One region of the Pantoea sp. Lu_F5_004 genome, then DNA from elsewhere that is predicted to be linked to it. Evidence: predicted binding sites of a transcription regulator. Region 1 holds the regulator's gene; each other region holds the start of a gene.

What was found. Region 1 encodes PurR, which represses purine synthesis genes. Its sites were predicted from a motif close to CANGCAAACGTTTGCNTG; they were not measured.
Region 2: the regulator PurR is predicted to act here: its motif matches at 1,389-1,406, upstream of ACR8BN_RS12515 (amino acid aminotransferase).
Region 3: the regulator PurR is predicted to act here: its motif matches at 1,211-1,228, upstream of pyrC (dihydroorotase).

What each region holds. Positions count from the first base shown of each region.
Region 1 covers NZ_CP194946.1:2,290,946-2,293,219, forward strand. The annotation lists gene ACR8BN_RS10615 (C40 family peptidase) at 1-431, shown strand, start outside; gene ACR8BN_RS10620 (YnhF family membrane protein) at 479-568, opposite strand; gene purR (HTH-type transcriptional repressor PurR) at 850-1,875, shown strand; gene punR (DNA-binding transcriptional activator PunR) at 1,872-2,274, opposite strand, start outside.
Region 2 covers NZ_CP194946.1:2,685,803-2,688,076, reverse strand. The annotation lists gene ACR8BN_RS12520 (MBL fold metallo-hydrolase) at 1-92, shown strand, start outside; gene ACR8BN_RS12515 (amino acid aminotransferase) at 135-1,325, opposite strand; gene ompF (porin OmpF) at 1,559-2,274, opposite strand, start outside.
Region 3 covers NZ_CP194946.1:2,578,853-2,581,126, forward strand. The annotation lists gene ACR8BN_RS11945 (lipoprotein) at 42-608, shown strand; gene pyrC (dihydroorotase) at 1,293-2,274, shown strand, end outside.

The sequences.
Region 1 (2,274 bases):
TGAGCAAATCTCACCGTCAGCGCTATCAGAAGGCCCGCGAAACCGCGATGACCAAGCTGATGGGTCAGTTGGGTAAACCCTATCAGTGGGGCGGTACCTCTCCCCATACCGGTTTCGATTGCAGCGGCCTGGTCTGGTACGCCTATAAAGATCTGGTGAAGTTTAAAATCCCACGTACCGCTAACGAGATGTACCACCTGCGTGACGCCGCGCCGATCAAGCGTGAGTCGCTGGAGAAAGGCGATCTGGTCTTCTTCCGTATCAATGGACGCGGTACTGCGGACCATGTCGGCGTTTACCTGGGTGATGGCAAGTTTATCCAGTCGCCACGCACCGGCAAAGATATTCAGATCAGCGCGTTAGGAGAAGATTACTGGCAGCGCCACTATATTGGTGCCCGTCGGGTGATGACGCCGAAAACCATACGCTGAGCAGCGGAACAACCAGAAGAGAGCCGGGATAATCCCGGCTTTTTTTATTAGTGCAGAATAGCGGTAAAACTAAAGGCCACAATCATCAGCAGACAGCCCGCGGTGGTCATTAAAGCCAGTTTAAGATCGGTACTCATTGCTTCCTCCTTAGTCACACAATTAGCAGGGGTATCGCATTTTCCCACAGGGCCCGGTAAAAATCTCGTTTTATCCGTTCAGCCTTGTTAGAATCCCGCCTTTGTTGCGCAACGCGCGCAACCCTGATTCCGTTTGCGCACGTTTTCAGGCGTTTTTATTACGCCAGCGGCCTGTTTACTGGCCAGGAAAGCTGCATTTTTGCGGAAAAAACCCTGAGCAGACGCAAACGTTTAACACTACGCTTATCATAGAGTTAGATAAGCACTGGAGTCCGATTTTCATGGCAACAATTAAAGATGTGGCGAAACGCGCTGGCGTCTCAACGACCACCGTTTCGCACGTCATCAATAAAACCCGCTTTGTGGCTGAAGAGACGCGCAACGCGGTCTGGCAGGCGATTAAAGAACTGCACTACTCGCCGAGCGCCGTGGCGCGCAGCCTGAAAGTGAACCACACCAAGACACTGGGCCTGCTTGCCACCTCCAGCGAAGCGCCCTATTTCGCTGAAATTATCGAAGCGGTTGAAAATCACTGTTTTGACAAAGGCTATACGCTGATTCTGGGTAATGCGCATAACGATCTGCAAAAACAGCGCGCCTATCTCAGCATGATGGCGCAGAAACGCGTCGATGGGCTGCTGGTGATGTGCTCTGAATATCCGGACGATCTGCTGCAGATGCTGGAAGAGAATCGCAATATCCCGATGGTGGTAATGGACTGGGGCGAGTCGCGCGCCGACTTCACCGACACGGTACTGGATAATGCTTTCCAGGGCGGCTATCTGGCGGGACGCTATCTGATTGAACGCGGACACCGGGATATTGGTGCTATCCCCGGTCAGATGGAGCGTAACACCGGTGGCGGACGTCATGCTGGTTTCCTGAAGGCGATGGAAGAAGCGGGTATTCAGCCACGCGCCGAGTGGATTGTGCAGGGTGACTTTGAGCCGGAGTCAGGCTATCAGGCGATGCAGCAGATCCTGTCGCAGAAGCAGCGTCCGACGGCGGTTTTCTGTGGCGGTGACATCATGGCGATGGGCGCGATTTGCGCCGCCGACGAGATGGGTTTGCGCGTCCCCCAGGATATTTCGGTGATCGGCTATGACAATGTGCGCAACGCCCGTTATTTTGCACCGGCCCTGACCACGGTGCATCAGCCTAAAGCCCAGCTGGGTGAGAAAGCGCTGGAAATGCTGCTGGACCGCATTACCAGTAAGCGCGAAGTGTCACAAACGATTGAGGTCCATCCGACGCTGATTGAGCGCCGTTCCGTGGCCGATGGCCCATTCCGCGACTATCGCCGTTAATGCTCGCTTAACCACTCCTGATTAAGCGTTTGCGCATCACCCAGATAGCTGAGCAACCAGCCTGTCGCCGGTGATGCGCGATCCTCTGCCCAGCTGACGCAGCATGGGCTGTCCGGAAACGCCACCGGCAGCGTCAGTTCAACCAGCTCGCCACTGTCGAGCAGTGGCCTGGCCAGATGGCCCGGCACCATCGCCACACACAATCCCGCCTGCACGCACTCCAGCCCGGTTTGCCACTCCGGCACCACCAGCCTGCGCTGGTTATCCAGCGTCCATGTCATACGACGCGGCAGTGCGCGTGAAGTATCTTCCAGCACCAGGGACGGCCAGCTACGCAGCGTGTCATCATCTATCTGGCTCGCCTGTGTCAGAGGATGGTCGGGCGCAACCACGCAGCGC
Region 2 (2,274 bases), 390 kb from region 1:
TGCCGCTGGGCGATGATGTCACTTTTCTACCCGGTCACGGCCCGATTTCCACTCTGGGGCATGAACGCATCAGCAATCCTTTTCTGCAATAAAAAATGGGCCAGCAGGCCCATTTTTCTGTTCACTCTTCCTGCTTACAGTACGGTGACAATCGCTTCGCACAGCGCCGACATATTGTCTGGCGTCATGCCCGCCACATTCACCCGACCTGAGTTCACCGCGTAGACGCCAAACTCCTCACGCAGGCGAATGACCTGGTCTTTGGTTAAGCCACTGAACGAGAACATGCCGTTCTGCTTAATAATAAAGCTGAAGTCGCGCTGTGCGCCTTTTTCCGCCAGGGTATTTACGAAGAGCTGGCGCATGCGCTGGATGCGCTGACGCATATCCGACAGCTCCTGCTCCCAGATGGTACGCAGGGTATCGTTGCCCAGAATGGTGGCGACGATGGCGGCGCCATGTGCCGGCGGATTGGAGTAGTTCGCGCGGATGGTGTACTTCACCTGGCTGAACGCGGTATCTGCCACGCTCGCATCGGCGGCAACCAGTGTGATGGCACCGACACGCTCGTTATACAGGCCGAAATTCTTGGAGTAAGAGCTGGCAACGATCAGTTCCTGATGCGAGGCGGCAAAAATACGCAGGCCTTCTGCATCTTCCTCCAGACCACGGGCAAAACCCTGGTAAGCGAAGTCGAACAACGGCAGCCAGCCATTGGCCTGTGACAGCTGCGCCAGCTGTTGCCACTGCTCGGCGGTCGGGTCGATACCGGTCGGGTTATGGCAGCAGCCGTGGAACAGCACCACGTCGCCTGGCTGAACCTGTTTCAGTGACGCCAGCATACCATCGAAATCGAGCGTATGGTTTGCAGCGTCATAATAGTGGTATTCACAGACTTCAAGACCGGCAGCATTGAACACGTTGTTGTGATTCGGCCAGCTCGGATTGCTGATCCAGACCCGCTTCACCGATGTTTGCGTGGCGAGGAAATCGGCTGCAACGCGTAGCGCACCGGTACCACCCGGTGTCTGAGCCGTGCGAGCGCGGCCAGCGGTGATTAGCGGACTCTGGTTGCCGAACAGCAGGGCCTGCGTGCAGCGGGCGAAATCAGCCAGACCATCAATGCTGAGATAGTTTTTGGTGGTTTCATTTTCCAGCAGATATTGCTCAGCTTTTTTAACACTGGTCAGCACCGGGGTCTTGCCGGTTTCGTCTTTATAGACGCCAATACCCAGGTTTATTTTTTCCGGGCGGTCGTCAGCACGAAACAGATCGGCCAGCCCAAGAATAGGATCGGCGGGTGCAGCAGAGATCGATTCAAACATGTGTCAGGTCCATTAGCGTGAACTTAAGCAAAAGAGCTCTCAGGTTAGCGTCCGGCCAGACAAATGCCAACCGTTTGCGAGACAAATTCATACATTTTGCAGGGTGGATTGCGCGACGGGGAAAGGCAGTGACTAAAGCGGGGTAACGGCGCGAGGGAAAACGCACCTGTCGGGAATAGCAGCCATAAAAAAACGGGGCCTTAGCCCCGTTTTTAAACATGTTTTAAGCAGGATTAGAACTGGTAAACCAGGCCTACACCAACCACGTCGTCTGTGTTCAGACCCAGCGGGTTGTTGTCATCCAGCTGGTTGATTTTGTAATCAACATAGGTAGACATGTTTTTGTTGAAGTAGTAAGTCGCGCCGATGTCAAAATATTTGTACAGGTCAGCATCGCCCACACCTTCGATATCTTTGCCTTTCTGCTGCACGTAGGCAACGGATGGACGCAGACCGAAGTCAAACTGGTACTGTGCAACTAACTCAATAGTCTGGCTTTTGTTAGCATAAGCAGTAGCCTTGTCGGTAGAGTTAGCTACATTGACGCCGATAAGGCTAGAGTTACGGCCTTCACCGTAGAGCGCTGCCAGGTAGACGTTGTTTGCATCATATTTAAGAGCGGTTGCCCAGCTCTCAGCACGTTTGCCCTGACCGACTACGTTACCATTAACATCGGTAACACCTGCCGCCTGTGCATTAGTACGGTCGCTGCTGCTGTATGCACCCACGATGCCTACACCGATTGGTGCGGTATATGAAGATGATACGGCCCAGCCGTCGCCGTTAGAACGACGCACACCGTCATTGTTACCGTCGCGATCGTTTTTGCCCTGATACTGAGCTGCAAAGTCCCAGCCATCAACCAGTCCGAAGAAGTTGGTGTTGCGGTAGGTCAGCAGGCCAGTGCTACGACCGTTCATGAAGTTGTCTGAGCTGCCCCAGTCGCCAC
Region 3 (2,274 bases), 290 kb from region 1:
CAGGCTATGGCCTGTTTATTGGCTCTGATATTCAGGATAAGATCGATGAAAAAGGCTTTTTCGGGCTGACTGCCCTGTTGATCGCGCTGCTGGTGAGCGGCTGTAATCAACTGACGCAATACACCATCAGCGAACAGGAAGTAAACCAGGCGCTGCAGAAGCACAACAACTATGAGAAAGATATTGGCGTTTCCGGGCTGGTTAATGCGCACATCGTCCTGAACAACCTGACCAGTCAGATTGGCCGTGAAGAGCCAGGTAAAGTGACGCTCTCTGGCAATGCTAAAATCAATGTGACGTCACTGTTTGGTCCGCAGCAGGCCGATATGCAACTGAAGATGCGTGCTCAGCCGGTCTATGACCAGCAGCAGGGTGCAATCTATCTGCGCGATCTGGAAATTGTTGATGCGCAGGTTGCGCCGGAAAAAATGGCCTCCATTATGAAAACGCTGACGCCTTATCTGAATCAGTCGCTGAAAAACTACTTTGATCAAAAGCCGGCTTACGTGCTCAGCGCTGACCGCAGCAAAGGCGAGTCGCTGGCGAAGAAATTTGCCAAAGGACTGGAAGTAAAACCTGGCGAACTGGTTATTCCCTTTACGCAGTAATGCCAGTCAGTTAAGCGACAGGTGACAACGCAGTCTGGTGCCGGGCAGGGGCTGGCGGTCCTCGCGACGCTGCGCGGTTCCTTCACTTCATTCGCCTGCCTGACGGACCGCCGGGGATGGCACATCCTGTGCCGCCCCGCCTTTCGCCCGCGTCCTGCGGGCTCTCCTGGCAGACTCATTCTGTTCAGCGCTGCGGATTGCCTGCCCCTGCCCGGCCCCTGCCTGCTCTGAAACTTCAGAGTGTATTGTTAAAAAGGGCACGAGAGAGGAGGCCTGAGCGCCTCTGCTGCTGAAAGGGCTATCCGCAGCGCAGAGGCGTGACGGCGGGCCAGAAGTCCACGCCGGGAAGCGTGGACAGTTCGGGGCCGGCCAGGGAGGGCCGATCCCCGAACGGTTCGTCGGCACGACGTCAAAGCCGAAGGAACCGCGTGAGCGGCGCGAGGACGGCCCGGCAGCAGCAGCGGTGCTCAGGCCCGCACTGCGGCTTGCTCGCCCGGAAAAAAAGCTGCCACGTTTGACCGTGACAGCCTTTACAAATCTAATCTTAACTGATCAGCATTACCCTGTTGGGCAGCGGATTTTCTTTGACAGCATAAAAAGCAGGTGCAAACGGTTGCCTGAATCCTTATGCTTAGACCCCGGCCAAAACACGCCTTTTGTTTCCCTTCTGCCGGAGCTTCACTGATGACAGCACAACCTCAGCAACTTACCCTGCGTCGCCCTGACGACTGGCATATTCATCTGCGCGACGATGAGATGCTCAACACGGTCCTCCCCTATACCAGCGCGGTGAATGGTCGTGCCATTGTGATGCCTAACCTGGTACCGCCGGTGACCAGCGTGGCAGCAGGTGAAGCGTACCGCGATCGCATCCTGGCGGCGCTGCCCGCCGATCACGCCTTTACGCCGCTGATGACCTGCTATCTGACCGACTCGCTTGATCCTGATGAGCTTGAGCGCGGTTTCACCTCCGGTCTGTTTACCGCGGCTAAGCTCTATCCGGCGCACGCTACGACGAACTCCAGCCATGGCGTTACCGATATCGCCTCCATTACCCGAGTGCTGGAGCGGATGCAGAAGCTCGGTATGCCACTGCTGATCCACGGCGAAGTCACCGATGCCCATGTCGATATTTTTGACCGCGAAGCCCGGTTTATCGAAACGGTTATGGTGCCGCTGCGCAGCCAGTTTCCGGCACTGAAAGTAGTGATGGAGCACATTACCACTCAGGACGCCGCAGAATATGTTGCCGCCGCCGATGAGACGCTGGGTGCAACCATTACCCCGCAGCATTTGATGTTTAACCGTAATCACATGCTGGTGGGCGGAATTCGTCCGCACCTCTATTGCCTGCCGATTCTTAAGCGCAACGTGCACCAGGAGGCTTTGCGCAAATTAGTGGCGAGTGGTCATCCGCGCGTCTTCCTCGGCACCGACACAGCACCGCATCTGCGTCATCTTAAAGAGGCCAGTTGCGGCTGCGCGGGGGTATTTAATGCGCCAGCGTCGTTACCCGCTTACGCCACCGTTTTTGAAGAGCTGAACGCGCTGGAACATTTTGAAGCGTTCTGTTCGGAGAATGGCCCGCGTTTTTACGGCCTGCCGCTGAATGAAGGGACGATCACCCTGGTGCGTGAGCCCTGGCAGGTGCCAGAGTCCATCGCAC